DNA from 3 places in the Geodermatophilus normandii genome. Region 1 is predicted to be linked to each of the others. Evidence: predicted binding sites of a transcription regulator. Region 1 holds the regulator's gene; each other region holds the start of a gene.
The links. Region 1 encodes LexA, which represses DNA repair genes until DNA is damaged. Its sites were predicted from a motif close to TCGAACANNTGTTCGA; they were not measured.
Positions count from the first base shown of each region.

Region 1 (3,202 bases):
GTGCGGCGGCGGACGGTGGCGCCGCTGCTGCGGGTGCTCACCGCGCTGGCGCTGCTCACGGTGGTCGTCTACGCGTTCAAGTTCGGCACCGGGCGCACCGCGCCCGCCTATCCGGGCTCCTTCTTCCACCGCGACGGCGCCAGCTATCCCTCCGGGCACGTCGCCAACGCCGTGCTCATGTGGGGCGTGGCGCGCTGGCAGGCGGTCGAGTACCGGATGGGGCCGCGGGTGCAGCGCACGCTGTGGTGGCTCAGCGTCGCCGGCCCCGTGGCGACCGGGATCGCGATGGTGTCCCTGGACTTCCACTGGGTCACCGACGCCGTCGTGGGAGCGACCGTCGGGGTGCTGCTGCTGGGCGTGGTTCACGCACTCGACGCGCTCGTGGTGTCACGCTGGGCGAGTGCCCGAGCCGGCCGCCCGTCCGCGTAGCGCCGCCGCGCACACCCGCCGGACACCGGCGCTGCTGCTGACACTGGGCCTGACGGCCCTGCCCGCCCTCTCCCTCGGAGCAGCGCCCGCCGCCGCCGAGGAGCCGGCCGCCCCGTCCGTGCGCTGCCAGGTCACCGACCCGCGGCTGAGCGAGCTGTCCGGGCTGGTCGACGTCGGCGACCGGATGCTGGCGATGGTCGACGGCGGGGACGAGGTCGCCGTGTACGTGCTCGACGGCGGGTGCCGGGTCGTCGACGTGACCACCGCCGCGCTGGACCCCTACGACCCCGAGGACCTCGGCGTCGGGGCCGACGGGACGGTGTGGTTCGCCGACACCGGCGACAACAACACCACCCGCGCCACGGTCGCGCTGATCGCGCTGCGCCCCGACGGCGGCGCCGCGCTGTACCGGTTGACCTATCCCGACGGCCCGCACGACGCCGAGGCGCTGCTGCTCGCTCCCGACGGCACCCCCTACGTGGTGACCAAGGAGGTGCTCGGCGCCAGCCACGTCTACCGGCCCGCCGCACCGCTGGCCGACGGCGGCACCGTGCCGCTGACCGACGTCGGCACCGTCGCCCTCACCCTGACCGGCACGCCGGGCGGACCGGTCGGCCGGGCCGGGCAGCTGCTCGTGACCGGCGGGGCGGTGGCGCGCGACGGCAGCCGGATCGCGCTGCGCACCTACACCGACGCCTACGTCTGGCCCCTGACCGGCTCCGACGTCCCGGGCGCGCTGGCCACCGAGCCCGTGCGGATCGCCCTGCCCGACGCACCGCAGGGCGAGGCGGTCTCCTTCACCGCCGACGGCGGCGCGCTGCTGGTGGCGGGGGAGGGGGTGCCCGGTGACGTCACCCTGGTGCCGATCCCGGCTTCCCCGGCCCCGGCTCCTCCCAGCGGGAACGCCGCAGCCGACCCGTCCCTGTCGGCGCTCCTCGACGACGGCGCCACGGGACCCTCACCGGTGACCGCCGGGGTGGCCGCCGCCCTCGTCGCCACGCTCCTGGTGTGGATCGGCGGGCGCATCCGCCGCCGCCGCTCGGGCGGCCCTCCCGCCGGCGCCTGACCGGCAGCGGCGGGAGGACCTCCGGTCGGACCGGCCCCTCAGACCCGCCGGAGGACGGTGACGACGCGGCCGAGGACGGTGGCCTCGTCGCCGGGGATCGGCTCGTAGGCCGGGTTGTGCGGCAGCAGCCAGACGTGCCCGTCCCGGCGCTTGTACGTCTTCACCGTGGCCTCGCCGTCGAGCATCGCGGCCACGATCTCGCCGTTCTCGGCGGTGGGCTGCTGGCGCACGACCACCCAGTCGCCGTCGCAGATGGCCGCGTCGACCATCGAGTCACCGGCGACGCGCAGCATGAACAGCGTGCCCTCGCCGACGAGCTCGCGCGGCAGCGGGAACACGTCCTCGACCGCCTGCTCGGCGAGCACCGGCCCACCGGCGGCGATGCGCCCGACCAGCGGCACGTAGGTCGGGGCGGCGGTGCCGTCGGGCGCCGCGGCGGCCGGTGCCGCGGTCTCGGCCGTGGCGTCCCCGGGGAGCCGGACGTCGAGGGCCCGCGGGCGGTTGGGGTCGCGCCGCAGCCAGCCCTTCTTCTGCAGCACGGAGAGCTGGTGGGCCACCGAGGACGCCGACGACAGGCCGACCGCCTCGCCGATCTCGCGCACCGAGGGCGGGTAGCCGCGCCGCTCGATCGAGTCGCGGATGACCTCGAGGACCCGGCGCTGCCGCTGGGTCAGGCCGTCGCCGGCCTCCCCGCGGTCGGGGAAGGTGCGGACCGCGGCCGCGCCGTCCCCGCCCGCGACGTCCGTGCCCGCGACGTCCGTGCCGACGGTGCCGCCGGCCGCGGTGGTCGTCCGCCGCGTCGCCGTCCCGCCGCGCGTGCCCTGGCCGGTCCCGCTCGTGCCCGCCACGTCTCCTCCTCGCCGGCCGCGTCCCGCGGCCGTCCGTCGACCGCCCGGCCCAGGGGCCGGTCGGCGGGCGGTGCGCCCGCACGGACCGTAGCGCGTGGACCCCGCAGGTTCAAACGTGTGTTCGAAGGACACGCCGCGCCGACTCGATCCCGTCGTCGCCGTGCGGTAGACATCCGCACACACGTTCGGAGTCGAACGCGTGTTCGATGCGGTGGGTCAGTCGAGGAGGAGCGGTCATGGGCGGCGTGCGACAGGCAGTGCTGGACTTCGACGCGGCGGTCCGGGTCCCGTGGCGGCCGTTGCTCGGGGACGACGGTGCCCGCGGCGGTGCCCGGCCGGCCGGCCGTCCGGCGCAGGCCGCTCCCCGGGCGGCGGTGCCCGGCTCGGGCCTGCGGGTCACCGGGCACCTGCGGCCCGTCCCCGACCTGCCGGCTCCGGGGGCGGCGCGGGTCGCGGGTCCGTCGACCGAGGCCCCGCGCGCCCGCCGGGACCCGGCCCGCCCGGGTGGCCGGCCGGCGCGCTCGGGCCCGGTCCGCGGGGACGCCCGCGTCCGCTGCGCGACCGCCCCCGCGCCGGTGCGGCTGACCCGCCGCGGCCGCCGCCTGGTGGTCGCGCTCGTGCTGGCGGCGGGTGTCGGCGGCGCGGCCCTGGGCCGGGAGTTCCTCGCGCCCGACCCCGGGCTGCACCTCGCGGGGGAGAGCAGCGTCGTCGTCGAGCAGGGGGACACCGTCTGGTCGATCGCCGGCGAGGTGGCCGGCCCCGGTCAGGACGTGCGGGCCGTGGTGGACGCGATCCAGGAGCTCAACGGCCTGGAGGGGTCCGCGCTGGTCGCGGGCCAGGTCCTGCGCGTGCCGTAGGC
Region 1 covers NZ_QGTX01000001.1:2,546,034-2,549,235, forward strand. The annotation lists gene JD79_RS12515 (phosphatase PAP2 family protein) at 1-429, shown strand, start outside; gene JD79_RS12520 (flagellar basal-body rod protein FlgG) at 401-1,495, shown strand; gene lexA (transcriptional repressor LexA) at 1,534-2,343, opposite strand; gene JD79_RS12530 (LysM peptidoglycan-binding domain-containing protein) at 2,580-3,200, shown strand.

Region 2 (3,202 bases), 2.5 Mb from region 1:
AGGGCGGGCAGGTCGGTGAGGGTGAGCAGCGCGCCGGTCAGGGCGTCGGTGAGCACCAGGCGCGGGCGGTCGGCGAGCCCGCCGCCGGCGGTGCGCGCCAGCAGGCCGGTGAGGGCCGCGCGGGCGTGGTCGGTGGCGGCGGTCAGGGCGTCGGGTGCGGTGGTGACCCGCCCGGCGGGGCTGTTCGCCCAGGCGGCCTCGTCCGCGGTGCCGGCTCGGGCGGCGGTGGTGACCAGCCGGCGGGCACGACCGAGTGCCTGCTGGGCGGCGAGGACCGCATCGCCGGCCGCGTCGACCGCGCGATCCGCGTGCGCCCACCGACCATCGTCCTGGGTGTCGGCGTCGATGGGTGGCCTGTCGGAGCAAGACCGGGTCGCGAGATCCGGCGGCGGATTGTCGGCGGCCCAGGCGGCCTCGACGTCCGCGAGGTCGAGGCGGGGTGCACCTCGGCCGGTCAGCTCCTCGGTCAGCACGCGGCGCACGGTGGCCGTCCACCACCGCGCGAACTCCGGGTCCACCGGCACGGCCGGCCGGACCGGGACCTCGATCGGGCCAAGGTCATGGCTGCCGGCGGGCCGAGAGTCGGCGGGTGCGGTGCTGCTGGCCGCGCTGTCGGCCGGTGCGGTCTCGGCGGGTCCGGTGTCGGCCGGGGTGATGAGTGGGTGGCCGGTCAGCGCGGCCAGCAGCGCGCGGACCGTCTCCGCCGGCACCACCTGCCCGTCGATCTCGCACGGAGCGTCTCCGCCGAGCAGCGCCCCCAGCGGGGCGACCACCGACAGCGCCACCTGCACCGGCGGGAGGTCGGTCTCACCGGGCCGCAGCACCAGATCGAGCAGGCAGTCGGCCATCTTCTCCCCGCGGCTGCGCCCGTCGGCGGGCAGCGTGTCGGCGTAGGCACCCAGCGCCGCCACCAGCGCGGCCGCCTCCGGGGTGGTCAGCAGCGCCGAGACCACGCTCGTCCCCTCGATCCGGTCCGGCCGGGCGCTGACGCCCCGCTCGCGGACCGCCCGGGCCAGCCGGTCGGCCGCGGCGCGGGCGTCGTGCTTGAGCACCTCCCGGCGGGCCTTGTCGCCCAGCTGCGCCGGGGTGGTCACCCGCCCCGCCGCCCACGCCAGCAGGTCGGTCTCCAGCCGGGTGCGCAGCGCGTCGTCGGCGATCGGGGCGACCCTGTCCAGCAGCGGCCACAGGTGCCCGGCGTGCAGCACCCCGGCCTCCAATGCGTCCAGCGTGGCCGGCAGCCGGTGCACCAGCGTGAGCGAGCGTTCCAGCAGCGCCTGCGCCGCCTCGGCCGACAGCGACAGCGCGACCGCCAGCTCCTGGGTGGCCCACTCGCTCACCGGCCGCAACACCGCAGACCGCCGAGCCCACCGCTCGGCCGACATCGCCCCGGGCTCACCCTGCGCGCGGTCGGCCGAGGCCGGGCGGGTGGCGGCGAAGGCGGCGATCGCCCGGTACCGCCGTGCCGTCTGGCGCGAGATCTCCCGGTCGGCGGCCTGCACCTCACCCAGCGGCCCCGACGCCCAGCCGACACCCGGAGGCGTGAAGACCGGCGCGTCGAGCACCGCGGTCGAGGATCCGATCACGCGTTCGATCATACGTTCGAACCGGGTCCCCAGCAAGACCTGTGGACCGGAAAGGCGCTGGTCAGCGGCTCGACACGGAGACGTCCGCCGACCGAGGTCAGCGCTCACCGGAGGCGGGGAGCGGCCGTGGCCCGGCCCGTGGGCCAGGCCGCGGCTCAGGTCGGCGGCGGGGTCCTCAGCGCGGGTCGGGCACGTTCCGCGGGTCGCCGGCCGGGTCGTGCTCGCGTCCGCCGCTCGCGGCCAGGAGCGGGCCCGGGCCGCCGTCGCCACGGCCGAGCGCGGCCACGAACTGGCGCAGGACGTCGTCGCCGCGGTGGGCCGGTTGCCAGCCCAGCTGCGTGCGGGCGCGGGCGGTGTCCAGCACGGGCGACTGCAGCCCGAGGTCCAGCCAGCCGGGCTCGGTGGGGGTCAGGTGGGCACGGAAGGCGGCGGTCAGCCCGGCGCGCAGGACCATCGCCGGCACCGGCACCCGGGTGGTGCCCAGCGCCCGCGCGATCCCGTCGGCGTCGAGCGCCGGGTCGGCGGAGAGGTTGAACGGGCCCGGCACGCGCCGGTCGAGCATGCGGGTGATCGCGTCGGCGACGTCGTCGGCGTGCACGAGCCCGACCTGCAGCGACGGCAGGGGCAGTGGCAGCAGGGAGGCGACCTGGCCGGGCACGAGCCGGGCGGCGCCGAACAGCAGCGGCCCGAGGAAGTAGCGGCCGATCTCGCTGGCGGCCTCCGGCTGCAGCACCAGCGTGGGCCGCACGACGGTCAGCGTGACGTCCTGCTTCCGGCCGACGACCTCGCGCACGACCCGCTCGGCCTCGGACTTCTGCCGGCTGTACTGCGAGCTCGGGATGCCGGTGACCGGCCAGTCCTCGGTCACCGGCCGGGCTCCGCCGCCCGCGGCGTAGGCGCCGAGGGAGGACATGTGCACCACGTGCCGGACCCCGGCGGCCACCGCGGCGCGCATCACGCGGCGGGTGCCGTTGACGTTCGCCTCGTGCAGCTGCTCGGTCCTGCGCCCCGGCTGCAGCACCCAGGCCAGGTGGACCACGGCGTCGACGCCCTCGAGCAGGTTGGTCAGCGCCTGCTCGCTGGCGGTCTCGCCGAGGTCGGCGGTGTACCAGGTGACCGAGGAGTACGGCTCGAGGTCCGGCGGCTGCCGGCGGGCGAGCCCGCGCACCTCGGCCACGCCGCTGCCCGGGGCGGTCAGCCGCCGCAGCAGGGCCGTGCCGACGTTGCCGCTCGCGCCGGTGACGGCGACCTTCAGGCCGTTGAGGTGGGCACTGGGGAGCTCAGCCATGCCAGGGCGCTACCCGCGTCACGGGGCGGCAACCGGGAGCCGCGTCACCCCACCGGCGCGGGGGTCGCCGCCCGCGAGCGCAGGCCGAGGGACACCAGCGCGACGACGACCAGGGCGCCCGCGGCCACCCAGAAGCCGGCGGGGGTGCCGGTGGCGTCGGCGAGCCGGAGCACCAGCAGGCTGGCGGCGAGCCCGCCGACCTGCAGGGCCAGCGACGACGCCGACAGCGCGGTCGCCCGCTGTCCGGCGGCCACCCGCGCGTGCAGGACGTCCTTCCACAGCGGCCAGGCCGCGGCGTTCGAGACGTAGAAGACGGCGAACAGGCAGCCGA
Region 2 covers NZ_QGTX01000001.1:56,351-59,552, reverse strand. The annotation lists gene JD79_RS00310 (HNH endonuclease signature motif containing protein) at 1-1,583, opposite strand, end outside; gene JD79_RS00305 (NAD-dependent epimerase/dehydratase family protein) at 1,759-2,871, opposite strand; gene JD79_RS00300 (MFS transporter) at 2,916-3,202, opposite strand, start outside.
Region 2: a site for LexA is predicted at 1,588-1,603, ahead of JD79_RS00310 (HNH endonuclease signature motif containing protein). Genes of this name have one in related genera too.

Region 3 (3,202 bases), 1.9 Mb from region 1:
TCCGCTCGTCGGGCTTGGTGCGGAACGGCGTCCCGGTCAGGCACAGCCGGCGGGCGGCGAAGCCGTAGGCCTCCTCGATCGCCTCGCCCCACGACAGGCCGTCACCGGCGTGGTGGACCTCGTCGAGGACCACGAGCGTCTTGACGGCGGTGGCGCGGGCGGCGTGCAGCATCGGCTTGCCGGCGACCTGCGCGTAGGTGGTGACGTAGCCCTGCGTGCCGGCGCGCACGGGGCCGACGGCGTTGGTGAGCCCGGGGTCGAGCACGATGCCCATCCGGTCGGCGGCGTCGGCCCACTGCAGCCGCAGGTGGTCGGTCGGGCAGACGACGATCACGCGGGCCACCTCGCGCCGCTGCAGCAGGCGCGCGGCGAGGGTCAGGGCGAAGGTCGTCTTGCCGGCACCGGGGGTCGCGGTGACCAGGAAGTCCTTCGGCGAGGACTGCTCGTAACGCTCGAGGGCGGCCTGCTGCCATGCCCGGAGCGGTCGGCTGGTCGTCTGCGGGGCGACCGCCCCGGCCCGTGCTGCACTCGCCATCTCGGGGCCCATCCTGCCTGCGCCGGAGGGGACACGCCCAACCGGCCACCTCCCGCGCGCCTCACGGGAGGCGTCGTATACGCGGTCCGGCACACCGCGCTGACCTGCGGCTTCGCCGCGCGACCCGGCGGGACGTGGCGGTCCTCACACCGTGGAGGGACCGGTCCGTCGCGTCCCGGCGGGACTCAGGCCTCGCCGGCGGCCCGGTCCGGTGCGGGCTCGGTGGCGACGAGCCGCAGGTGCGGACCGGTGGGGACGTCCGCGCGCGGGTCGGGGACCTCGGGCAGGTCGGCGGCGCGGCGCACGCGGTTCTCCGGCACGTCGAGCGCGCGCGCCAGGTGCCCGGCGAGCCGGGCGCTGATGAAGGCGCGGCCGCGGGAGCGGGCCAGCCGCTCGAGGACCTCCGGCGCGATCGTGCCCCGCGCGCGGCGCGAGGCCTCCTGCACGCTCATCCCCAGCTCCCACAGGCGGCGCCGGACGAGGTCCGGCAGGTCCTTGGCAGGTAGCACCCGGGGAACGGTAGTCCCGGACACCCGGGGGAGCCCGGGGAGGAACTCGTCCCGGTCGCCGGCAGGGGCCGCACCCGGACGCCGGTCGCGCGGACACCGCGTCGACCACGGCGGCCGCCGTCCGGCTCACCGGGTGACGGCGCGAGGTGGACGGGCTCGTGACCCCAGGGCCGACGCGCCGGCGGATCCCCGCGTGGTCGGCCCGACGGGAACCGGCAAACAGCCGGCATCTCCGCTGGTCACCGGCTTGTGCCATGGTGTGTTCGAACATATGATCGACCACGTGGACGACGTGTTGACCGCTCCGGCTCCGGTGCCGCCGGTCGGGATGTCGTCGGGGCCGCTGGGTGAGGTGCAGGCCGCCGTGCGAGAGATCGCCCGGCAGACGGCGGTGCAGGCGCGAGCGGTGGCGGCGTTCGCCGCGTCCCGGCCCGCTGCGGCCGACCGGGCGCAGGGTGAGCCCGGGGCGATGTCGGCCGAGCGGTGGGCTCGGCGGTCTGCGGTGTTGCGGCCGGTGAGCGAGTGGGCCACCCAGGAGCTGGCGGTCGCGCTGTCGCTGTCGGCCGAGGCGGCGCAGGCGCTGCTGGAACGGTCGCTGACGCTGGTGCACCGGCTGCCGGCCACGCTGGAGGCGCTGGAGGCCGGGGTGCTGCACGTCGGGCACGTGTGGCCGCTGCTGGACAGGGTCGCCCCGATCGCCGACGACGCGCTGCGCGCCCGGCTGGAGGCCGACCTGCTGGTGTGGGCGGCGGGGCGGGTGACCACCCCGGCGCAGCTGGGAGACAAGGCGCGCCGGGAGGTGCTCAAGCACGACGCCCGCGCCGCGGCCGACCGGCTGGCCCGGGCGGTCCGCGAGCGGGGCGTCAGCGCCCGGCCGGACCGGGTCGAGGGGACGAGCGTGGTCTCGGCGCTGCTGACCACCCCGGAGGCGGCGGCGCTGGTGGCGGCGCTGGGTGCCTACGCCGACGCGCTGCCCGCCGATCCAGATGACATCCGGACCCGCGGGCAGAGGATGGCCGACTGCCTGCTGGACCTGGTGCTGCGGCCCGGTGAGTCCGACCTCCCGCCGGTGCAGGTGGTCCTGTCGGTGGTCGCGCCGCTGGGAGCGTTGCTCGGCGGAGACGCTCCGTGCGAGATCGACGGGCAGGTGGTGCCGGCGGAGACGGTCCGCGCGCTGCTGGCTGCGCTGACCGGCCACCCACTCATCACCCCGGCCGACACCGCAACCGCCGACACCGCACCCACCGACACCGCACCCACCAGCACCGCACCCACCAGCACCGCACCCACCAGCACCGCACCCACCAGCACCGCACCCACCAGCACCGCACCCACCGACACCGCACCCGCCGACACCGCACCCGCCGACACCGCACCCGCCGACACCGCTCCGGCCGGCACCGCACCCGCCGATTCTCGGCCCGCCGGCAGCCATGACCTCGGCCCGATCGAGGTCCCGGTCCGGCCGGCCGTGCCGGTGGACCCGGAGTTCGAGCGGTGGTGGACCGACACCGTGCACCGCGTGCTGACCGAGGAACTGGCCGGCGGGCAGCCGCCCCTGGTCGATGCCGCCGAGCTGCAGGCCCGCTGGGCGGTCGACGAGGAACCGCCCGAGACCGGTCCACCGCCCCAGGACGGGCCGCTGCCGGACGGGGCGTCCGACCGGTGGTGGGCGCGCGCCGATCGCGCGGTCGACGCGGCCGGCGATGCGGTCCTCGCCGCGCAGCAGGCACTCGGTCGTGCCCGCCGGCTGGTCGCCACCGCCGCCCGGGCCGATGCCGCCGACGAGGCCGCCTGGGCGAACAGCCCCGCCGGGCGGGTCACCACCGCACCCGACGCCCTCACCGCCCTGGCCGCCGCCACCGACCACGCCCGCGCGGCCCTCACCGGCCTGCTGGCCGCAACGGGCGGCGGCGGGCTCGCCGACCGCCCGCGGCTGGTGCTCACCGACGCCCTGACCGGCGCGCTGCTCACCCTCACCGACCTGCCCGCCCTGCGCCGCGCAATCGCCCAGGGCGGTGGCCTCGGCCCGCCCGGTCGGGCCGACGGCTACCGCCCCGGCGCCGCCCTCGACCGCCACGTCCGCACCCGCGACCGCCGCTGCCGCTTCCCCGGCTGCCGCCGCCGCGTCCCCCGCGGCAGCGACCTCGACCACGCC
Region 3 covers NZ_QGTX01000001.1:629,103-632,304, reverse strand. The annotation lists gene JD79_RS03220 (DEAD/DEAH box helicase) at 1-535, opposite strand, end outside; gene JD79_RS03215 (hypothetical protein) at 721-1,044, opposite strand; gene JD79_RS03210 (HNH endonuclease signature motif containing protein) at 1,328-3,202, shown strand, end outside.
Region 3: a site for LexA is predicted at 1,308-1,323, ahead of JD79_RS03210 (HNH endonuclease signature motif containing protein). Genes of this name have one in related genera too.